Regions from separate parts of the Pedobacter sp. A2324 genome, predicted to be linked through region 1. Evidence: riboswitches for the same ligand, from Rfam matches in the RefSeq annotation. Region 1 holds a riboswitch; each other region holds the start of a gene.
What was found. Region 1 has a riboswitch for S-adenosylmethionine ahead of metH (methionine synthase). Riboswitches for the same ligand answer to the same signal wherever they lie in the genome.
Positions count from the first base shown of each region.

Region 2: another riboswitch for S-adenosylmethionine. It lies ahead of AC570I_RS16665 (O-acetylhomoserine aminocarboxypropyltransferase/cysteine synthase family protein); the one in region 1 lies ahead of metH (methionine synthase).
Region 3: another riboswitch for S-adenosylmethionine. It lies ahead of AC570I_RS11295 (SusC/RagA family TonB-linked outer membrane protein); the one in region 1 lies ahead of metH (methionine synthase).

Region 1 is NZ_JCASSK010000002.1:584,420-592,749, reverse strand. It holds gene AC570I_RS07660 (hypothetical protein) at 1-111, opposite strand, end outside; gene metF (methylenetetrahydrofolate reductase [NAD(P)H]) at 251-1,204, opposite strand; gene metH (methionine synthase) at 1,238-4,912, opposite strand; SAM riboswitch class I at 5,084-5,189, opposite strand; gene AC570I_RS07645 (Bax inhibitor-1/YccA family protein) at 5,305-6,048, opposite strand; gene AC570I_RS07640 (hypothetical protein) at 6,088-6,654, opposite strand; gene murQ (N-acetylmuramic acid 6-phosphate etherase) at 6,734-7,540, opposite strand; gene AC570I_RS07630 (S41 family peptidase) at 7,731-8,330, shown strand, end outside.
Region 2 is NZ_JCASSK010000005.1:354,646-362,975, forward strand. It holds gene AC570I_RS16645 (NAD(P)-dependent alcohol dehydrogenase) at 1-123, shown strand, start outside; gene AC570I_RS16650 (Dabb family protein) at 233-568, shown strand; gene AC570I_RS16655 (homoserine dehydrogenase) at 645-1,889, opposite strand; gene AC570I_RS16660 (homoserine O-acetyltransferase family protein) at 2,021-3,079, opposite strand; gene AC570I_RS16665 (O-acetylhomoserine aminocarboxypropyltransferase/cysteine synthase family protein) at 3,107-4,438, opposite strand; SAM riboswitch class I at 4,725-4,835, opposite strand; gene AC570I_RS16670 (hypothetical protein) at 5,049-6,056, shown strand; gene AC570I_RS16675 (glycosyltransferase family 4 protein) at 6,109-8,330, opposite strand, start outside.
Region 3 is NZ_JCASSK010000003.1:458,623-466,952, reverse strand. It holds gene AC570I_RS11310 (TonB-dependent receptor domain-containing protein) at 1-1,956, shown strand, start outside; gene AC570I_RS11305 (glycoside hydrolase family 43 protein) at 2,064-3,113, opposite strand; gene AC570I_RS11300 (peroxiredoxin family protein) at 3,229-4,494, opposite strand; SAM riboswitch class I at 4,628-4,732, shown strand; gene AC570I_RS11295 (SusC/RagA family TonB-linked outer membrane protein) at 5,085-8,258, shown strand; gene AC570I_RS11290 (SusD/RagB family nutrient-binding outer membrane lipoprotein) at 8,269-8,330, shown strand, end outside.

The sequences.
Region 1 (8,330 bases):
GAATTGATCGGTAAAATATTCCGGTTCGATTTTCTTCTCTTCCTTTTCGGTAGAATCTTCCTTCATTGAAGCAAGCTCTACAGTGGGATTAGTCAGTTTCAAATAGCTCATTACATTGCACACCTTTAGAAACAAGGTTAATGCAATGCACATTATGACTAAATATTTGAAACAAATCCATCTCATTCCTACAAATATAAGTTGTACAGATTAAAAACAGATAAGGATTTATAGATGTTTTAAGAAAAGCTTAAAATATGGCCCTTGCGATTTGTTTGGTTTGTTCAGGTTTCCCCATCGTATAAAAATGCAGTACCGGAACCCCAAAGTCCATCAACTCTTTACATTGCTTAATCATTGCTGCAGTACCAATTTCTTTTGCCTCAGCATTGTTTTTAGCATGAGATAAGGCATCGGTAAGCTCTTCAGGCAAATCGATATGGAAAATTTTCGGTAACACATTTAACTGTGTTAAGGTGCTTATGGGTTTTAATCCGGGGATAATAGGCACATTAATATCATTCTCCCGACATTTTTTTACGAAGTCAAAATACTTCTGATTATCGAAAAACATTTGGGTTACGATGAATTCAGCGCCCATGTCTACTTTTTTCTTGAGGTATTTGAAATCGGTGTTTAGATTTGGGGCTTCAAAATGTTTTTCCGGGTATCCGGCTACCCCGATGCAGAAATCGCTTTTGAAAGTTTCAATATCCTCGTGTAAGAATTTTCCTTCATTGTGGTTCTTAATGTGCTCAATAAGATCTGTGGCATAGCAGTGACCACCTTTTGTGGGAATAAATGAGCTGTCTGCAGAACGCGCATCACCACGTAATGCCAAAACATTATCGATACCCAGAAACTGTAAATCGATTAAGGCATTTTCAGTTTCCTCTTTAGTAAAGCCTCCGCAAATTAAATGCGGAACAGCATCTATTTTATATTTGTGGATGATTGCAGCACAGATGGCAATTGTTCCCGGACGCTTACGGTAGGAAACCTTTTGTAATAAACCGTTTTCCTGCTCTTTATAAATATAATCTTCCCGAAGGGAGGTTACATCTATGAATGGAGGATTGAACTCCAATAATGGGTCAATTGCATCGTATATCCACTGGATGCTTTGGCCTTTTATCGGTGGTAAGAGTTCAAAAGAGAATAACGTTTTACCGTTTGCGTTTTTAATGTGGTCTATTATTTTCATAACCCAAAAGGGGCTTTTAGTTTGGTTCGTTTATTAATATGCTAGGTTCGGACTTAGCCACCGCTCTACTTCTTCTATCGACATTTCTTTACGGGTAGCATAATCTTCAATCTGATCTTTGGTTATTTTGCCTAAACCGAAGTACCTGGATTCGGGATGGGCGAAATAAAAACCACTTACTGCTGCGGTGGGGTACATGGCATAACTTTCCGTTAAGCGTAATCCGATTTCTTTCTCCGCATCCAGCAAGGTAAACAAGGTTCCTTTTTCGGTATGTTCCGGGCAGGCCGGATAACCAGGAGCCGGACGGATACCTGCGTATTCTTCCTTAATCAGTTCCTGGTTACTCAGGTGTTCATCCTTCGCATATCCCCAGTATTCTTTACGCACGCGCTCGTGCATTCTTTCAGCAAAAGCCTCTGCCAAACGATCGGCAAGGGCTTTGGCCATGATGCTGTTATAATCATCGTGGTTAGCTTCAAATTCTTCTACCAGCGCATCAATTCCAATGCCCGCAGTAACTGCAAAGCCTCCAAAGTAATCCTGAATCCCGCTCTCTTTTGGTGCGATAAAATCAGAGAGTGCGTAATAAGGCTGTCCATCTACTTTTTCTGCCTGCTGACGGAGCGTGTGAATGGTCGTCAGCATTGCATCGCTTTCCACACTTCCGGTTTTTAATTCAATGTCATCGCCAACACTGTTTGCCGGCCAGAAGCCGATTACTCCTTTTGCGGTAAGCAATTTTTCATCGAGGATACGTTTAAGTAAAGTTTGGGCATCATCAAAAAGCTTCCTGGCCTCATCTCCCACGTTTTTATCATCGAAAATTTTCGGGTAGCTGCCACGAAGTTCCCAGGTGTGGAAAAATGGTGTCCAGTCAATGTAAGGAACGAGTTCTTCCAAAGGATAGTCGTCGAAAACTTTGGTACCAGTAAACTCAGGAACCGGTAGACGCTGTTCAAAGTTAATTTTGAACTTGTTCTCACGCGCTTCGGCTATGGTTTTGAAACGCTTATCTGAGCGTTTATTTAAATGTGCCTCGCGGGCTTTATCATATTCAGCTCTTATTCCGGCAACGTAATTATCTTTAGTTTCGGGGTTCATGAGTGTACTACAAACAGTTACACTTCTTGATGCATCCAGCACGTGAATGGCCGGTCCAGAATAGTTTGGTGCCACTTTTACGGCGGCGTGAATACGCGAGGTAGTAGCGCCGCCCAGAATTAACGGAATAGTAAAGCCTTCCCGCTCCATTTCTTTGGCAAAGTGAACCATTTCATCCAATGAAGGGGTAATAAGTCCACTCAAGCCAATAATATCGGCATTTATTTCTTTTGCCTTTTTAATGATGTCTTGTGCGGGCACCATTACGCCCATATCTATAATTTCAAAGTTATTACAAGCCAGTACTACGCCAACAATGTTTTTTCCAATGTCGTGTACATCGCCTTTTACGGTTGCCATTAAAACCCTTCCGGCAGAAGAACTTTGATTTTGATCTGGGTTATCCAGTTTTTCTTGCTCAATAAAAGGCAAGAGGTAGGCTACTGCTTTTTTCATTACCCTTGCGGATTTCACCACCTGAGGTAAGAACATTTTTCCGGCACCGAATAAATCTCCGACGATATTCATCCCGTCCATTAACGGGCCTTCAATTACCTGGATTGGGCGGGCATATTTCTGACGGGCTTCTTCAACGTCATCATCGAGGTATTCTACGAGGCCTTTTACCAGTGAGTGAGATAACCTTTCTTCTACGGTCCCTTTTCTCCATTCTTCGTCCTTTACAATTTCTTTGCCTTTTGATTTAACCGTGTCGGCATATTCTACCAAACGTTCAGTTGCATCGTCTCTGCGGTTAAGCAGTACATCCTCTACCCGTTCCAATAGTTCGGCTGGGATTTCCTGATAAACTTCGAGCATACCTGCATTTACAATTCCCATGTCCAGTCCGGCCTGAATGGCGTGGTAAAGGAAAGCGGAGTGCATGGCTTCGCGGACAACATTGTTTCCCCTGAAAGAGAAGGATATGTTCGAAACTCCACCGCTTACCTTGGCATGAGGAAGGTTTTGTTTAATCCACCGTGTGGCATTTATAAAGTCAACTGCATAGTTGTTATGTTCTTCTAAACCTGTTGCAACGGTTAAGATATTCGGGTCAAAAATGATGTCTTCTGGTGGGAAGCCAATTTCGCTAACCAGAATATCATAGCTGCGTTTGCAAATTTCTACCCGGCGTTCGTAGTTGTCGGCCTGACCTTGTTCATCAAAAGCCATTACCACTACTGCAGCACCATATTTCATAATTTTCTGCGCGCTTTCACGGAATTTCTCTTCACCTTCCTTTAATGAAATGGAGTTTACTATTCCTTTGCCCTGCAAACATTTCAGGCCATTTTCGATTACCGACCATTTGGAAGAATCGACCATGATCGGCAGTTTGGCGATATCAGGTTCAGAGGCGATCAGGTTCAGAAACTTAGTCATCGCCGCTTCTGAATCCAACATTCCTTCATCCATGTTGACGTCGATTACCTGGGCGCCACCTTCAACCTGTTGTAAGGCAACAGCAAGGGCCGCTTCATAATCACCGCCTAAAATGAGTTTTGAAAACTTTGGTGATCCGGTAATGTTGGTTCTCTCGCCTACGTTTACAAAAATGCTGTCTGGCTTGATGGTAACCGGCTCCAGACCGCTGAGGCGCATCACGGGTTCAATTACAGGAAGTTTCCTGGGTTTTGCTTTTTGTGCATTTTTAGCGATGCAGCCAATATGATCGGGTGTAGTGCCACAGCAACCGCCTACGATGTTGACAAACCCGGAGGTAATGAAATCGTCCACCAGGTGTGCTGTTTCGTGTGGCTGCTCATCATAAGCCCCAAATTCGTTTGGCAAACCGGCATTTGGATAGGCGGAAACATAGCAACCTGCCTTATTTGCAAGTTCTTCAATATGCGGACGCATTTCTTTAGCGCCAAGCGCACAGTTAAAACCAATGCTTAATGGTTTTGCATGCATTACTGAATTGAGGAATGCTTCGGCAGTTTGACCTGATAAAGTTCTTCCTGAGGCATCGGTAATGGTTCCGGAAATCATAATTTCCAGTTTCCGGCCGATGATTTCTTCATATTTTTTAATGGCAACAATGGCCACTTTTGCGTTTAAAGTATCGAAAATAGTTTCGATTAACAGTACGTCAGAACCTCCGTCTACCAGTCCGCGAACCTGCTCATAGTAGGCTGCTTCGAGTTCATCGAAATAAATGGCCCTGTAACCCGGGTCGTTTACATTTGGCGACATGGACAGGGTACGGTTGGTTGGGCCGATTGCACCGGCAACGAAACATTTGCGGTCGGGGTTGGCGGCCATAAATTCGCTGGTCGCCTCTTTAGCAATCCGGGCACCTTCGTAACTGAGTTCATATGAAAGGTCTTCCATCTGGTAATCGGCCATGGAGATTCTTTGTGTACTAAAAGTGTTGGTTTCGATAATGTCGGCACCAGCACTCAAGTATTCAAGATGTATCGCTTTAATAATATCCGGACGGGTAATGTTGAGCAAGTCGTTATTGCCTTTTACATCGCATGGATGATTTTGAAACCGTTCCCCTCTAAAATCCTCTTCTGTTAATGTATAGCGCTGAATCATGGTGCCCATTGCCCCATCGATTACCAGAATACGCTTTTCTAATTCTTCTCTAATGTTCATTGTTTTATAGTAGCAAGTAGCTGGTATCGGGTGTCAGGACTAACTGACGAACGACCTAACTGCAGATATTGGGCAAAAAATATAAGGCAAAATTGTCTTTATACTTGATACTTTATACCTGATACTCAAAATGCTTATTCAAAAAGTTGGCGCGGGAATCGTCCTTCCTAAAACTTATCTGTCCCCGATTAAAACCGGGATAGAATTTAGCACCTTGTGTGGACACAGGTTGCTAAGACTTCGTTGGGTCTAATCCCTCCGTCTTTCTTAATAAGCGTACAAAAATGCAACAAAGCGGCATCATTTCCAAAATTTATTGGATACTAGCCAAATAAAATTACAAAGGCCATGCAAATCTGCACGGCCTTTAGAATATTGTTCTGTTGGCGAGCTTATTTTCTGCTTCCGAAAATTCTTAATAAGAACAGGAAGATGTTAATAAAGTCAAGGTATAAGTTTAATGCGGCCATTATGGCTAATTTTTTGGTATCGGAAGAAGGGATTGCTTCACCACTTTGTTCAAGGCCCATTCCGATCTGCTTGATTTTCTGAACGTCGTATGCAGTCAATGCAGTGAAAACTGCAACACCCACAAATGCCATAATCAAACTAAACTGTTCGCTTTTGATAAATAGATTAGCTATCCCGGCAATAAACAAGCCTGCAACACCTACCATTAGGATTGGACCGAATTTAGTTAAATCAACCTCCGTGGTATACCCCAATACTGCCATAATTCCGAAAATTACCGCAGCAGCTCCAAAGCATGAGATAACAGATGTGCCTGTGTAAACCAATAGAATAAAGCTTAAGCTCACACCCAGCAAAACTGAGAATAAGGCGAAAACACCCAGTAAAGCGCCATAAGATAAGCGGCTAAAGCCCGCTCCCATCAATAAAACTAAACCAAGGGGCGCAAACATCGCTACAAAGCCTAAAGCCGTTCTCTGACCGGTTTCAAAGTTAATCAGTAATCTTAATGCGCTTTCTGTGTTTGAAATGTAGAAGGCGGAAAGTGTTGATAAAACCAACGCCACAAACATCCATAAGAAAACATTAGCAAAGAATTTTTTTGAAACAGATTTCTCCTGAACGAAAACGCTGTTGTCCTGATATTGATAATTTTGTTGTTCCATTTTGTTTTATGTGTATTTAAACAGTATAAAGTTAATATTTTAGTTTAATCTTTTTGTCAGCAATTCTTCAACTTTCTTGAAGAACTGAAGGGGTTTTAGTGTTCGCCATGGCATATTATTCAAGGCTCCGCCAAAGTTAATATAATAATCGATGCTATTATCCCGGAACTCTGCAATGACATGGTCCTGAAAGTTTATCCCAACAATCCAGCCATCTTCCACTTCCTGAAACCACTCTTCGTAATAGCTGTCATCTGAGGCGTGGAAGTTTAACACATTCTCCCCGATCAGGATGAATTTATTAATACCTTCATCCATCATCAGTTCCAGTATGTCGCGCTTTAAAAGCATGATGTCGTTATTGATGGCGTCATTCCATTCCCCAATAAATTCGATAATGGCGTACGCCCTGTCGTAATCGGCATACAGCACCTTCATATACAGTGTGTTGGATCCGAATTCATCCCATTGCGGGTGAAGCAGAAAGTTGTAAATCTGTTTATCGAAATGAAACTCAGAATATTCAGTATTGTAAAAAGGCGAACGTTCATCTTCGGCGGAGATATAGTCATCTCTCCATTGGTAATAAGGCTCTATCTCGTGCATGTTTCAAATTATTGAATGATTGAATTTTGAGTGAGTGAATGTTTAAGTTTCAATTCAATCATCCTTTTTCACTCATTTCCTAGAGTTGTCCGGCTTCTACAGCTTTTCTAACACTTCCATATTTATTTAAAAGATCAGCGGCTTCGTTGTAATCAATATTTAATTCATCAGCTACCATTTGCGTTCCGCGATCAACCAGTTTATGGTTTGTTAACTGCATATCGACCATTTTATTGCCAACCACACGGCCAAGCTGGACCATAACCGTAGTACTCAGCATGTTTAAAACGAGTTTTTGTGCTGTGCCTGATTTCATTCTTGTTGAGCCGGTAATAAATTCAGGTCCTACAACCACTTCTACAGGGAAGTCAGATTCTGCTGCAATTGGTCCGCCGGTATTGCACACAATGCAACCCGTTAAAATACCATTCTTTCTTGCTGTATTTAGACCACCAATTACATATGGGGTGGTTCCTGATGCAGCTAATCCTACAAGGCAATCTTTATCATTAATGCCAAATTCCTGAAGATCTTTCCAGGCTTGTTCAGCATCATCTTCGGCAAATTCGACAGCTTTCCTGATCGCCGAATCACCTCCTGCAATAATACCAACTACCCAGTCGAATGGAACGCCATAAGTTGGAGGACATTCAGAAGCATCGACAACACCTAAACGACCACTCGTTCCGGCTCCTATGTAAAACAGGCGGCCACCTTTTTTCATTTTATCGGCTACAGCGGTAGTCAGTTTTTCTATTTGAGGCAAAGATTTTTCAACGGCATAAGCTACCGTTTTATCTTCGTTATTAATGCCCTGCAATACTTCCAAAACCGACATTTTATCGATGTGGTTATAGTTAGATTCCTGCTCGGTAACTCTGTTCATAAATTTAATTTTGATAAAATTCGGTAAATTCTTTCTAAAACTGTGCTTAAAAATTCAAAAATATGTGGTTGCTAATTCTAACAATGTAAGGGGTGGGTTAATTTATATTAAAAATTATAAACAAAAGGTGTGAAAATGCGGTTAAAAAATATATCAAGCCGCTTATTTTCATAAATTTGCAGTAGCGCCAATGAAAAAGAATACCCGTACGAACATACTGATTGCCTTAAGCTATTCTGTGATTTTAATAGTGGGCATGGTATTGGGTATCAAATTCATTAAGGATCAGGGTTTCGGTGTAAAAAGGAGTCCGCAGCTGGCCAGTAACACCGATGGTAAGCTTGATGAAATTCTTCACATCATCAACAAAAATTATGTTGACGATATCAACACCGATTCTCTTCAGAATTTGCCAATCGATAGTGTTTTACATCAGTTAGATCCGCATAGCGTTTATCTTCCTCCATCAGATGCCCAGGATATGACCGACAATCTGGAGGGGAATTTCGAAGGTGTAGGGATCGAGTACTATATGCTTAATGATACCATGATGGTTACAGGTGTGGTGAAAGATGGCCCGGCCTTTCAGGCTGGAATTAAACTGGGGGATAAAATTCTAAGCATAGACAGCACAGTAGTAAGCGGAAGGAATTTGCCAAAAGAACAGCTTTCGGGACGCTTCAGAGGCAGGGCTGGAAGTGGTGTTGGGGTAACATTAATTCATAATGGTACACAGACCCCTAGCCGGTTGATGGTTACTAGGGGTAAGGTGAATATCAGTAGTATTGAT
Region 2 (8,330 bases), on a different contig from region 1:
CATGATATTGTTTCAGAAGTAGAAGTCATTAATATCAATTATGTAAATGAAGCTTATGAAAGGGTATTGAGCAGTGATGTGAAGTATCGTTTTGTAATTGACATGGATACGGTTGAAGGATAAGTTTTAATCCTTAAGGGTAACTATTTATAATATTATCTTAAAGCAGTATTTTAGAATACTGCTTTTTTTTTCGGCAATCATTTTTATATTTAGGATATATTTAATACAGATGATAGAAGATCTAAACGATAAAGGGAAAATCCAGCATTTTGTAATGTTTTGGTTAAAGCCACAGTTGAGCAAGACAGAAGTGCTTGAATTCGCGAATTTTTTTGAACGTCTGAAACCAATTGAACTCATCAAAACTTTTAGTTACGGGTTAGCAGCAAATACACCAGTTCGTCCGGTAACAGATAATTCATTTACCTATTCACTTACATTAACTTTTGATTCTATTGCAGATCACAACGCCTATCAGGAAGATAAGGTTCACCTGGATGCAGTTGAAGCATTTTCGAAAAACTGGTATCGCGTTGTGGTACATGATACCGTTATTTCAGTTTAGCTATACGCAAAAGGTCGGAATCGCTCCGACCTTTATGCTTAACAACAAAACAAATAAAAAAATTAACCTTAAAAAATTATATCGAAGCCAGTTCGGCTGAAAATACATTTTCAGCAACTTGCTCTTGCTTATAGATTTGTCTGCCAGTATAAGCTACAAACGTGGTTTTATCTAATAAAAGGTCCCGATTTTTAATCAGGCTTCCCAGGCTTACTGTTCCGATAATATATTTGTATTCATTTGCAGCATATCGCTCACTAATGTCATCAAACTCAAGCAAATGTACCAGCGCTTCGTCTGCATAACGTAGATAAATTTCCAGTAAGATATCTTCCGTATGATTGACCTTATTTTCCGAGTGATATTTTTTATACTCATAACGATAATCATACCTTAATGCTGCAATGTCTGAAAGAACTGCAGCACCTGTTGGATGTCCGCCCGCTCCCTTGCCGAAGAAAAATTGTTTGTCGGCAAATGCTGCCTGTACCGTTACAGCATTATATTCATTTTCAACATTATAGAGGAAATCGTCTTTGGCTACGAGCTTAGGAAGAACGTAGGTAACTACATCGCGGGTATTCACTTTACGTGCAGTAGGTACCAGTTTAATTTTAAAGTTTTTCTCCCGGGCATACTTGATGTCGTGCTGGGAAAGGTTTTGAATGCCTATGTTTAAGATAGCATCTGGATTTATAAATAGACCATATGCATGTGAGGTGGCAATGGCTAATTTGTACTTCGGATCATATCCACCCACGTCAAGAATAGGATCTGTTTCAGCAAAACCTAAATCCTGAGCTTCTTTTAATGCTGCGTCATAACTTTGATTTTCATTAAAAATTTTCGAAAGAATGTAATTCGATGATCCGTTAAAAATGCCACTCAATGCATGGAACAATTCGTTATCATAATATTCTTCCAGGTTTCTGATAATTGGTATACTGCCGCAAACTGCACCTTCGTAAAGTAAAGATGTTCCGTGTTCTTGCTGTAAGGCGACTAATTCTTCCAGGTGTGTAGCGATCATCTTCTTGTTAGCCGAAACCACGTTCTTGCCATTCTTTAAAGCAGTAGTTACAATTTCATATGCAGCGTCTGCATCATTGATCAGTTCGACAATGGTGTTAATTTCTGAATTATTTAAAATCTCATTCCGATCTGTTGTAAATAAATCCTTATTTAGGGTGCGCTTCTTCTTCGGGTCTTTGATTGCAATTTTAATGATTTCCAGGTTCAGGTTCTGGCTCTGGATAATATCCAGTAAACCCTGTCCTACAACTCCAAAACCAAATAAACCTATTTTTAAATTCTTACTCATGTTGTTTTATTGTATCAGATAGCGGGCATCCAACTCGAGAGTACCTTGATCATTTGACTGGTATGCCGCTGAAATGTTTTTTTGTTTAATTTATGGTTATAATTTTCTATTTTAATCGCCTGTTTATTGATTTAAGCGGTGTGTTGCAGCTTAATGATTTTCTTGTTTCTGCTTTCTTTAATAAATGTCCCGATGATATTGGTTAAGGCATTTGTTTCAATTAAAAAGCCGTCATGTCCATATTGAGAACTGATGGCGGCGAACTCCGCATTTTCAATATGATCAGCCAGGTATTTTTGCTCAGAAATCGGAAACAAAAAGTCGTTCTCGATACCGATTACTAAGGTGTTTGATTTGATTTGTTTCAATGCTTCAGCGATACTCTTCCTGTTGCGCCCAACATTGTGGCTGTCCATTGCCTTTGTGAGATAGTAATAGCTATAGGCATTAAAGCGGTTGGTTAATTTTTCACCCTGGTAATTCTGGTAAGATGATGCACGGAAGTGATCGGTTTTCTCATTTACACTTTCAACCTGTGTACTTCCATATGCATTATAGGTTCTATAGCTCAGTAATGCAATACTCCTTGCTGTTTTTAACCCTTTCAAGCCACCGCCCGGCTGATTAGCATAAAAGGTCCTATCGCTGGTAATGGCCAGGCGCTGACTTTCATTGAAAGCAATTCCCCAGGGAGAATGCACTGCGTTTGTGGCAACCAAAATCAGGTTCTCCATTCTAGCGGGTTCAGAAATGGCCCATTCTACGGATTGCTGTCCGCCCAGCGAGCCCCCGATTAGGAGTTTAATATCTTCGATGCCCAGGTGTAAAGCAAGTAACTGATGTGCTGATACAAAGTCCCTGATGGTAAACTGCGGAAATGACAGATAATATGGTAATCCGGTGGAAGGGTTTATACTTAGCGGGTTTGTGGTGCCATAGTTGGAACCCAATACGTTGGCGCAAATGATGTAGTGGTCATTCGGATTAAACAAGGCGTTTTGACCAAACAAGCCTTCCCACCATTCAAAAACATCGGCATTAGCTGTTAATGCATGGCAAACCCAGATGACATTATCCTTATTGCTGTTTAATTTGCCATAAGTTTGATAAGCGATTTGCAGATTCCGGATTTTCTTGCCGTTTTCTAATTTGAATGCTTTGTCGTAATGATATGTTGAAACTGTGCTCATTGTAAAATGTGATATGAGAAACTTTAACTAGGCCTGTAATGAATCAGATGATAAATTGATGTTTATCGCAGCAAATGCCTGTTCAAAATCAGATTTGATATCGTCGATGTGTTCAATACCTACAGAAATCCTTAGGGCATTAGGTTTAACCCCCGCGGCTAACTGTTCTTCTTCACGTAATTGTTGATGGGTAGTGGCTGAGGGCTGAATAATTAGCGTTTTGGCATCGCCAACATTAGCAAGGTGTGTAACCAGCTTTAAACTATTAATTAATGCTGTTGCCGTTTCCTTTGATCCGTTTAGCTCGAAAGATAAAACTGCGCCAAAACCATTACTCAGGTATTTTTTTGCCAGATTATTGTATTTGCTGCTAGGCAGGCCGGGGTAGGAGACTTCTTTAACTGCAGGATGGTTTTCCAGCCATATAGCCAGTTCAAGGGCATTATCAACATGCCGCTGAACACGAAGGGACAATGTTTCCAGACCTTGTAAAAGAAGAAATGAATTAAATGGGGAAAGCGCCGGACCAAGATCTCTTAGTCCTTCTACGCGTGCACGGATGATGAACTGAATATTTCCAAATGGACCATCAACACCAAACACATCGCTGAAAACCAAGCCATGATATCCTTCGGATGGCTCACTGAACTGAGGAAATTTTCCATTCCCCCAGTTATAATTACCTCCGTCTATAATCACTCCGCCAATACTTGTCCCATGTCCGCCTATCCATTTAGTGGCAGATTCGACCACGATATTTGCACCATGCTCCAAAGGTTTAAATAGATAGCCTGCGGCTCCAAAGGTATTATCAACGACCAAAGGTAATTCATATTTTCTAGCTATTGCGGCAATTTGTTCGAAATCAGGCACACTGAATGCAGGATTACCAATGGTTTCTAAATAAATTGCTTTTGTCTTTTCCGTAATTTTTTCTTCGAATTCTTCAGGTCTGTCTGGATTAGCAAAGTCTACCTGGATTCCCAGGCGTTTAAAAGCAATCTTAAACTGGTTGTAGGTGCCACCGTAGATATGTGATGAGGAAACCAGGCTATCGCCAGCTTCCAAAATATTATTCAATGCAATAAACTGCGCTGCCTGGCCGGATGCTACCGCTAAAGCGGCAACGCCTCCCTCTAATGCGGCAATACGTTTTTCAAAAACATCGTTAGTCGGATTCATAATCCTGCTGTAGATATTACCAAATTCTTTTAACGCAAATAAGTTAGCACCATGCTCGGCACTTTTAAAACCGTAAGAGGTGGTTTGATAGATAGGAACAGCTCTGGACCCGGTTGTCGGATCTATTTCCTGTCCTGCGTGAATTTGTAATGTTTCGAATTTATATGGAGTTGACATTTCTGAATTGTTTGAATGAGTGAGTATTTAATTTAAAGGAGGTGGATAATGATTTGATCAGTAAAGATCATTATGCTTAATCCAGTCAGGTTGCGTATCCTGGTATGCCAGGACCTTCCAGTTTGAAACAGATACAAAAAGGGAAGATTTATAAACTTACTGCATGCAACAGCACATACAAGTACTCATTCTAGGGGTACTGCAAAGCAAAGAGAAAGCGGTAATGTATGATTTACTTAACTTAGATTCGCCCTGCGATTGAAGATATAATGTTTTCATCAGTTAAAATTTATATTTCCAAATAACACCATGTTAATTGGTCTGGAATTGGCACCTTCTCTTTCTGAGGGTTGCCAGTGGGTCTCTGAGCCAGTCTCTCGCCACTTCTTTATAAATCAATCCGATTAAGATTGACTTTTATTTAGCTCGTCTGCCAAATAATATTTCAAATATCAGAATTAAAAATTAAATGACAAAATTAAATTCTGAAAATTATTCATTCATATGATCAGTTGCAGATTGTTGAGGTGCTTTCAACCTCACTGTTCCAGTGTTAACAAAAAATTAATAGTTAAAATACTATGTTTGTGTTACCTATAATCTATTCATTATGAAAAACACTAAAAATATTTGTTTTACCATCCTCTTTATGGTGGCAGGATTCAGTAAATCTAATGCTCAGTTCGGTGGTTTAAAAGACAAGTTGTTACAAATGGGAGCTGCTAAAGGTGCTAAAGCTTTGGGCGTAGATCAGCTATTAAAGCAACCTGCAGCAATTACAACTTCTTTTGAAGATGTAGATAGGGAAGGGGAAAAATTGCCGGAGTTCAACTCAGGGGTAAAATTTCAACCTTTATATTTATTGCCAAAAAATTCTGAAGGAGGATACGTTTTATGCGAAGGCTTTTATGAGATGACCAATAAAAGCTATTGCTTGAAAGCAGGAACATTTGCACCATCAAAAGGCGATGGATACATGTTTGCACCTGTACTAGGACCAAAAGAAGAAGTTGTTGTAGCCATTTTGAAAAGCGCAGAAAAACATCCTGAGGTAAACCAACATGATATTCAGTCACTGTTATGGACTATCATCGCCAGAACTATGTTTGCTGACTACTCGGGATCGGTAAAAGTTACCGCACTTCAACTGCTCAGCACAAAGCAGCTTACCCAATTAGAGGGTGGAGCACTCGGGATATTGCCTTTTGATGTGATGGAAAAAGCAAAAGATCAGCTTCCATCGGGTGTTCGCACCGTTTTTGAGGCAGAAAATAACATTCGCCAACTGGTTTCATCTGGCAACTATACCTATGCCGATCTGGAGAAATATGCAATTGTTGCAGGTATGGCGCCTCCCAGATCCGACGTCCCAAGCGGTATCTGGACAAAACATCCGGATGGATATTATATTCGATATTTTCCCTCAGGATATGCAATCACAAAAGTTCAGGTATATGTACCTAAAGAGCTAATGGCAAATGGGCAGAAAATTATATATGATGCAGCGGGCGACATTGCCTGCCCTGCGAATACAGGGTCACAGCGACTGGCTCAAACAAACGAGCCATTAAATGCAGATTATTCAATCAGAATAAACACAGCCTGCAAACCAAAATAAATAAAAAAGCCTGTCTTACGTAGGCGAGACAGGCTTAAATAGTAATATTCTTTTAACTAACTTTCCCTTGCTCTACCAGGGGGGAAGACAGCGTTTGGTATTCTGATTCAGCTGCTTTTAACACCGCCAGGTGAGATATAAAGTAAGCCAGTGTACTCTCTGCTCCCTGATTTCTATTTACGCTATTGAATTGAAGACCATCAGCACAGCCATTTGTTTCAAAGTCATATAAAGGGATGTGTAAACTATTATTGCCTAGAAACCATTCATAACTGGTGTGCATGAAGCTTAAATACTGATCATCTTTGGTGATCTCAAAAGTTTTTGCGTAAAGTAGTACCATCGCCATGGTTTCAATTGCCTGCTGATCGTAGATTGGATTTTTACCATGTTTTTTCATCCAACCGGCATTGCCGACCGGATTTAAATATCCGTTTTCAAATGAAAAAGTATTTAAGAAAGCAATACTTTCCATTGCAATACGATAAGATTCAACATCACCAGTAGCTTCCGAATGATATAAAAGTGCCAGTGGCAGAATGGCATTATCATAAGTCAGGATATCTTCATACCAATGCCATTCTCCATCTTTATTTTTAGCGTAGGCTTCTTTCAAAGAATTTGCCAATCTGTTTATTTCTCCGATTAGCAACTCATCGCCTCGGTGTACAGATAAATAATGAGCCAATCCTATAATGGTATTCGCCATGCCACGCAAATATTTCAGATCCTTAAAATGCATAATGGAGTGCGAGAATAATTCCCTTCCGAACTCCCGGTAAGAATTATTTGGAGCTGCAGATATCAGGTATCCCAGCGACCAGATTGTTCTTCCAAAAGAATCCTCAGAGCCCACTTCATCCAGGTAATTTCGATTGAAACTTAAAAAATTTCTAAAATTACCATCTTCACACTGCATATACTGGATAAAACTCAGATATACAGGCATTAGTTTCACAGCCTTTTGGTTTTTATCTTGCTCGTAGGCCATCAACGTCATAATTAACGCCCTTGCATTGTCATCTATACAATATCCCTCTTTCAAATTGGGAATGCCAAAACGTGCATGCTGAATGATCCCGGTATCATCTGTTAGCAATGAAATATGGTTCAGGTTCAATGCAGGCATTCTTTCCACATCGATAATAGGAGGGATGGAACGCTTAGGTTTCCTGTCATCTGTAAGTGCACTTTCAAGTGTTTCCAAATATACATTTCCAATTTGTGGCCAACGTAAATTCAAGCCATATTGGTAGGCGTTATTTTTCAGTTTAAGGTGCTTTTGTTCGTCATTCAACAGTTCCTTCAGGATTTCGGCAAGCTGCTTATCATTTTTAAAGTCAAACAATCTCCCTCTATCATCTGCAAGTAATTCCTGTGCATGCCAGTATGGTGTAGAAACAACAGCTGCACCGGCACCAACCGCATATGATAAAGTTCCGCTGGTAATTTGTGCCTCATTTAAGTAAGGGGTAATGTACAGATAACAAGCGGTAAGGTATTGATGTAATTCATCCTCAGATACAAATTTATTAACAAAAGCGATGTTTTTCTCTACTCCCAGATCTTTAGCAAGTGTTTTAAGGCTATCGCGGTATTCTTCTCCATTGTGCCTTACCACCCCTGGATGTGTGTTGCCGAGAATCACATATAATACTTCTGGATGTTGCTGGACGATACTTGGAAGGGCTTTAATAACAGTTTCCAGGCCTTTATTTCGGCTGATTAGACCAAAAGTAAATAGCACTTTCCTTCCTTTAAATAACTCGCTTCGTGAAACTTCATTATCCATTAACGGTTCTAAATCCGGAACGCCGTGCTCAATTAATTTAATAGCAGTTTTCGGAATCTGATAGATGCTAGTCAGGAATAAAACTGCCTTTTTACTCATCACCACTATTTTCGAGGATTTTGCAGCAATTTCTTTGATAATAGTTTGCTGCATAAAATTCGGTTCTTTTAAAACCGTATGTAAAACCGTAATAAATGGCTTCTTCAATCTGTTGATAAACGACAATAAAAATACGCCGCTATTGCCACCATATATACCAAATTCATGTTCGATGATACAGGTATCAATCTGACTGTTATTGATAAAATCTGCGGCTTCTATATAATCCTGTTGATTCTGTTGTCTGATTACAAATTTAACTTCTTCCGGGTATGCATGTTCATCAAGACTTTCAGATTCGTTCAATGCAACAACAAAACTTTCGCTGGCTTCATAGGAAGGATTTAAACTTAAAGCATTAACTAAATTCTGATTAAATGTGG
Region 3 (8,330 bases), on a different contig from region 1:
CTGAATAACAAATCCGGGGTATTAGTCATGATTGATGGTAAGACAAACTTCCTATCGGGCGCCGATGTAACTGCCCTGCTCAGTAACATGAGTGCAGAACAGATTTCTACGATTGAACTCATTACCAATCCATCTTCAAAATATGATGCAGCAGGAAACGCAGGAATCATTAATATTAAGCTTAAAAGGAATAAAGCCTATGGGACTAACGGCACGGCTTCACTTAATACCGGTCAAGCCTTCATGCCCGATTCACCTAAAGACTTATACCGGGTTGGAATTAACGTTAACCTCAATCATCGTGAGGGAAAATGGAATGTTTTTGGAAATGGTGCTATAGCTACAAAATCAACATTTAATAACACCTATCTGGACCGGACAACATCGGCCAATGGTGTTGCCAGTCTGCTTACCCAGAATTTTGATCGTAAAAATAAAGGAACTGGTTTTCAAGGCAAATTAGGCGCTGATTATTACGCATCAGAAAAAACGGTATTTGGGGTAATGGTTGATGCCAATACAGTGAGTACAAAGCTTACTAATTTCAGTAATACCAATATTAGTGCCGTTCAAAACGGGATAGCTAACCTGAGTTCGATTCTTCAGGATGCCAATTCAACTTCGCCGGTAAGTAGCATCACCGCAAACTTTAATATCAAGCATGATTTTGATAAAAAGGGTAAAAGTTTAACCTTCGACGTGGATTATTCCGGTTTCGGAAACGAGAAAGATGAGTACTTTTTGGCCAGTTATTTAAACAGTGGGCGGGTTTTGACCAATCAAACTAATTTAAGGAATAATACAGATGCACAGATCAATGTTTACGCTGCTAAAACAGATTTAACATTGCCCTTATCAAAAACAGTTAAAGTTGAAACCGGGTTGAAAAGCAGCTATGTTGTTACGAATAACGATTTTCTTTCGGAGCAACTGATTAATGGCACCTGGCAGAATGATATTGGCAAGTCGAATAAATTTATTTACAAAGAAAATATCAATGCTGCTTATGTAAATTTTGGTAAAGAATGGAAGGTTTGGCAAGTACAACTCGGTTTAAGAGCAGAGCATACTCACTCGAACGGCAACTCGATTACAGAAAACAAGGAAGTCGACCGCAATTATCTCTCGCTTTTCCCAACAGCTTTTGTGAACCAGAAAATCACTGAAAACCATAATATCCGTTATTCGTATAGCCGAAGAGTAGATCGTCCGAATTATCAGCAGTTGAACCCTTTTGTTTTCTATTTGGATCCGCTGGCTGTAGATCAGGGTAATCCTTATCTTAAACCGCAGTTTACCAACAATTACGAAATCAGTTATAGTTATAAAGAGAATTCACTGTCGCTCAATTATTCCGATACGCGCGACATGATCACACAGGTTAGTCAGCAGGACGATGCCACTCGTGTTATCAGTGTAATCCGCCAGAATCTTGGTCGTTTTCAAAACTATTCCGCTGCAATCAGTGTGCCGGTTAAAATTGCTAAATGGTGGAATTTCCAAAATAATTTCAGTGTTTATTACAGTAAATTCAACGATCCGAATCTCGAAGGTGCAGCTTACAGTGCAGGCAAGGTTGCTTTTAATGTGTATAGCTCAAGTTCTTTTACTTTGCCTAAGGATTTTTCTTTTGAAATAAATTTTTGGTTGAATAGCCCGCGGATATCTGGTGTAGAAAGAACAACCATTACACAATACGCGCTAAATGCCGGAATGCAGAAATCCATGTTAGATAAAAAACTTAAACTGAGATTGAGTATGGATGATATTTTCTTAACCAATTACTGGGCAGGAAGCCTGGTGTACCAGAATGTTAATATGAATGTCGTTAACCATTATACCAGCCGACGAGCGAACCTGAGCATTAGCTACAATTTCGGAAACCAAAATGTGAAATCAGCAAGATCCAGAAGCACCGCAACCGATGATATCAAAAACAGGGCAGGAGGGAATTGATATCATGGTTATCTGAGGGTTAAATGATAATGGAAGGAATAGGCAAAAAGCTTACGGAGAAATAACATCATTCAGGTGGAAGATAATCAAAGCCTGAATTAATACCCTTATTTCCAGTAATCCGCAAGTTTTTCAGCCTCTTTTTTAGTTAAATGGATTACTGCTCCATGCTTTGGCGAGGGGAAATTTGTAGACCTCATTACTCCTTCGTTAAAACGACCCAGATTTTTGAAGTTAACAAAATCAGCTGTTTCGCTGAAGCCAAAATTGTGAGGGTTAATCCGGTAAATGTCGTAAATCAGCAACCATTTTTGCTGACCGATAATTTTATACACCGTAGGTGCTTCGCAGCCTTTGTCCTCCGGATCGTACCATTTATCGTCATATTGATAACCCGAATTGATTGTGCTGGAAACGGCCTGTTTCACCCCTGAAGTTCCATCATGAGGAACATAAAACATATGATACTTATTGCCAACTTTGGTAATGTCGGCATCGATGTAAGAGACATCTTTCGGATAGCTGAACAACAATTTAGGTGGAGTATCCAAACCTTTAAAATCCTTATTCATGTAAGAATAGTACACTTTATCTTTTCCGTTGCCAAAACGCATGGTGAAGTAAATCATCATTTTTTTCTGAGCTTCATCATAAATAAGCTCAGGCGCCCATGCGCAGCCAATATCAGCAAGTTCAGGAAAGGCCTGGTCTACTCTTAGAACCTGATGAGTCCAATGAATGAGGTCTTTTGACTTCATTAAAACCAAGCCACGGTTATTTCCCCAGCCGTATTTCTTTCCATCACGTTCCCATTCGGTACTTCTGTAGCCTTGCTTTTGAGCATATATGTGAAGGTCGGTTAGAGCCAGATAAAACATGCCATCCGGTCCGCGGCAGATGTAGGGATCGCGTATGCCCTTTTGCTCGGCAATGGTATCTCCGGCAATAATAGGCTTCGCCTGGTTAATATCGGTAAAACTATAACCGTCTTTACTTAGTGCCATGTAAAGGCCATGCGTATCGTCCTTGAAATAGACCATCAGATAGGCTGACATATCTTTTTCTGTAGGAATCTTTTGCTTTTTCTGTGCCTTTGCCATGGCGAAAAAGAAAATCATCAAGGAGGAGATAAATATTAATTTATACTGAAACTTCATTTGGTTCTATGTTGGTTAGAAATTGAAGTCCAAAATAACCAATAATCGTCAATTCAACGATTATTGGTCAGGAATATTTTATGTTAACCTTTACAGACGGGAACTTTAATGCAGGCTATTGTTTTAATAAGGCATCTATTTCCCCGTTAAATTCCTTTACAAATTCGGTATAGTACTTTCCGGTAGCCGGGCCACTGTATCCGGTATGGATCTGAGCAACCTCACCTTTTTTATTAATGATAATGGTAGTTGGAAATGATAAAAAGTTCTTTAAGGCGGGCAATGATTCTGCAACAAGTTGTTTATCCGGTTTCCCCGCGATAACCTGATCATATTCAATTCCAAACTTTTCACGAAACCGGCTTAAAGCTGTACGGACATATGCCGAATCGAGTTGTCTCTCATAGTGAATGCCTATAATTTCGACACCACGTTTACGGTTTTCTTTATACCAGGGTGCCAGGAAAGTTGCCTCGTCAACACAGTTGGGGCACCAGGTACCTGTTATGGTCAAAATCACAACTTTATTCTTGAACTTTTCATCATTAAGCGATATTTTTTTTCCATTCACATCAGGCAAAGAGAAATTAAGGGTTTTGTAACCATCTTTCAAAAATGTCAGTTTAGTTGCATCCGGTAAAGCCGCATTTTCATTTTTTATACCGTCAAAGGGTACGTTGCCACGTGCCGTAACAATCTCCCCATTGATGCTGCCCTCCTTTGTAAAAGTACCTTTGTAAAATGAGGGTCCCGATCCGATAAAGCTGGATAAATAAAATTTGTCGCCATCCACAACACCCTCCAGGTAACGCGAATCGCCTGTGATACGTAGAAATGTCCCGGTAAGTTTATTGCCTTGTTGTTTAAACAGGCCTACAACCTTTTCAGGATCTCCATTTGGCGATTTAAATGTCACATCGTAAGTTCCGGAAAAATCACCCGAGGCAGGTTTTCCGTCTGTTTTAAAACGATAGTTTTCACCCTTCCTGGCCGCTAAGACCGTCGGTTTCCCTGTACGATCTTGTTTTCTCAACACTCCGATCAACGAATCACCTTCCAGTTTTAACGCAAATTCGTTATCAAACTGGTTTAATTTAACCAAAACAGAATCTCCGGTCTGTGTTACAACACCTCCTTCGAAATGCTCGTCGGCATTTAAAAATACGAGATGTGCAGGGCCGCCATTTTTTGAACTGATCTCAAAATTAAAGGGTACCTCTACATCAGGCTTAATCTTAAAAACGCCCCTCCATTTGCCTGGTAATGAAAAAGTATTTGATTTTACACTTTTAGCATCCTTTTTTATACTGGTTTGTGCCTTTATAAGGCTTGCTGAGGATAAAAGAGATAAGGATAGAAATGCAACAGTTTTAATATTCATAATCGTGGGTGAATCTAAGGATTCAGGGCAAAGGTAACGATCTCAAGAGCTAAGAAGAAATTTTTTAAATAAATTCTAGGGATTTTATAGTCTATTCAATTATTGTACTATCTTTGCGCCAGTTATTTTAAAATACTTATCAAGAAAGGTGGAGGGAATGGCCCCGTGAAACCTTAGCAACCCGCCGTAGCTGGAAAAGGTGCTAATTCCATCCCAAAGTTTTTGGGGTAGTTAAGTCAGTTGATTGCAAATATGTATGATAATATATTGTAGCACTTCTGATTTAAGGAAGTGCTTTTTCATTTGGCAGTATTGCAATGTTGAGCGGTATTAAATCACAATAAAAAAGAAACGATGAAAAAAACTAACGAGCAGGCACCCTATCAAATTACCCACTTTAAAAAATACCTAAAGCTATCGCGAATGTGTAGCAGCGGTTGCTGAGACGCTAAAAAAGAAACGTAATCAGCGTTTCCTGTCTCAAATTAAATGTCATTTATTATTGTGTTAAAATTCGCCCAAAAGCGAAGTGGAATGGCTTTGCCCGGATTTTGACAATTTTTAAACTAATCATTAATCATATCTTATTTATGTTCAAGAAAATTAAGCTGTCTGCAATACTTTTTTTGCTACTGCTTTCACAGATCTCCCGTGCACAAAATATCACGGTTTCGGGTATTGTAAAAAGTGCATCAGGTCAAACATTGCCTGGGGTATCAGTTGTGGTAAAAGGAGCCAAAGAAGCGGCTACGACCAATAACAACGGATCATTTACCATTTCTGCAAATCCGAAAAGTATATTGTTAATCTCTTACATTGGATTTGATACCAAAGAGGTTGAGATCACAGAAAACACAAAAAATTTAGCAATTATTTTAACTGAAAGCAGTAACGCGCTGGATGAGGTAGTGGTCACTGCCCTGGGTATTTCGCGTGAAAAAAAATCTCTGGGTTATGCCGTTCAGGAGCTAAAGGGACAGAGCCTTACTGAAGCCCGGGAAAGTAATCTCGTAAATGCGCTGGCCGGAAAAGTAGCAGGGGTCAGGATCACGAATAGCCAGGGTGATATGGGTTCTTCCAGAGTAGTTATCCGTGGGGAAACATCCATCTCCGGAAATAACCAGCCATTGTTTGTAGTTGATGGCATTCCGGTGGATAATTCACAGTTAAGCGGTGCCGGCGCGAGGGATTATGCCAATACCATTTCTGATATCAACTCAAATGATATTGAGTCGATCAGTGTGTTAAAGGGCCCCAATGCTGCGGCACTATACGGCTCGCGGGCTGCGGCGGGAGTGATTATCATTAAAACAAAAACCGGAAAATCGAAAAAAGGATTGGGTGTTACCTTCAATTCAAATGCAGTAATCGAAACCTTATTAACCTTACCTAAGTATCAGGATGTTTTCGGACAAGGGTCTGAGGGTAGGTTCAGTTATGTTGATGGTAAAGGTGCAGGGATTAATGATGGAGTAGATGAGAGTTGGGGACCTAGAATGGATGGCCGGCTGATTCCTCAGTTTTTCTCTAAGGGGGTAGCCGTACCCTTCGAAGCGCATCCAGACAATGTTCGCGATTTCTTTGAAACCGGTTATTCGCTTTCAAATGGTATTGCTGTAGAAGATGCAAGTGAGAAATTTAACTATCGCCTGTCTTACAATAACCTGAAGCAGGTTGGTGTAATCCCGAATTCAGGACAAGGCAAAAACTCACTTACGTTAAATACTACCCTAAATATCACACCTAAACTTAGCCTTACCGGAAATGTAAACTACAATATGTTGAATGCAGATAATTTGCCTGGAACCGGCGGCTCACGATCAACCAGTACCATGTTGCAGTTTACCTGGTTCGGCAGGCAGGTTGATATCAACCGCCTGAAAAATTACCTGGATGAAAATGGAAATACATTCAACTGGAACAACAGCTATTATAGTAATCCGTATTGGGTTGCCTACGAAAATACCGTATCACAACGTAGAAATAGAATTATCGGAAGTGTGGGCTTAAAATATGCCATTATAGATGGTTTGAATTTTAACTTCCGGTCAGGAACAGATTATTATAACGATCGCCGTAAAGTCAAAATCGCTTACGGTACAAATGGTACACCTTTCGGATCTTATACAGAAAGCGCATACACGGTTAGTGAAAGCAATACGGATGCTACCCTTAGTTATGATAAAAAACTTAATGATGATTTCAGCATTGAAACCCTCGTAGGTACCAATATTCGGTCGAGATTTACCGAACAGAATGATCAGAGTGCGCCCAGGCTGGCGGTAGCTGGTTTATACACCCTTTCTAATTCTCGTGATCCCCTAACTTCTTCAAACAGTTATACAGATTTTAAAACCTATGGCATTTACGGATCTGCCCAGGTTGCATTCAGAAATTACCTGTTTGTAAATGCAACTGCAAGAAATGACTGGTCGTCTACGCTTCCGACACAAAACAGGTCTTACTTTTATCCTTCATTCAACGGAAGTTTATTGCTCACTGAAGCTTTTGATATTAAAAGTGACTTATTAGACTACGCCAAAATCCGCGGGGGATGGTCTAAAGTGGGTAAAGATGCTTCGCCATACCTACTAATAAATACGTATACTTTTGGGGCTCCTTTCGGTACAAGTCCTCAACTCATTCCATCAGCAACAGATTTGAACCCGGATTTAAAGCCAGAAACTACTTCTTCATCAGAGCTTGGCTTAGAGGCGGTATTATTCAACAAACGCCTGCGCTTTGATTTAGGCGTATATAATAGTAACAGTTTCAACCAGATTTTAAGCGTAGATGTAAGTGCGAGTACCGGTTTCAGATCTAAATTACTTAATGCAGGGAAGATCAATAACAAAGGGATTGAAGTGCAGCTGGGGGTAACGCCAGTGAAGAAAGCTTTTACCTGGGATATTGATGTAAATTACGCTGCGAACAGAAGTAAGGTCATTGAACTTGATCAAAGCGGATTGTTGCAAACCTATGTTGTGGCAACAAACTCTGCTCAGGTTATTGCTGCGGTAGGTCAGCCGTATGGTGCACTGTTTGGTAATGCTTTCCTGAGAGATGGAAATGGCAATATCGTAGTAAATGCCACGGGCGCACCGCAAACCGATCCAACTAAAAAGGTTTTAGGTAAGTACACTCCTGACTGGATAGGGGGAATTTCGAATACCTTCAGCTATAAGGGCTTTAGTTTGGGCGTATTAATTGATGCCAGTTTTGGTGGATCAATTTATAACGGTACCTATGCAACCGGAACGTACACTGGTGTACTTGCTTCTACTTTGCCAGGTAGGGCAGCAGAATTTGGCGGGATTTCATATTACTATCCCGGCAACCTTAAAGCCAATGGAACTGTTAGGCTGGCAGCAGGCACTGCTGCACCTGCAGGTGTAACGGTTTACGATGATGGAATCATCTTCGATGGTGTTACTGCTGACGGAAAGAAAAATGAAAAAATACTTCCTGCCCAAACTTATTACAAATCGTTTAGAACCATTGATGAAGCCAATATTTTCGACGCATCATACGTAAAGCTTCGTGAAATTAAACTTACCTATAACCTGCCTGCGAAATGGCTTCGTCCATTGAGCCTGCAAGGTGTATCTGTCGCTTTAGTTGGAAGAAACCTGGCTATACTGCACCGAAATGTAACGGATATCGATCCGGAGGTGGCATTCAATACGGGTAACGGACAAGGTTTGGAAAGTTTATCTAACCCAACAACCCGTACTTACGGTATCAACCTAAACATTAAATTTTAATTACCCTGTTATGAAAAAGAATATCCTATATATACTGGCTTTAACAGCAATTTCATTTTCTTCGTGCAATAA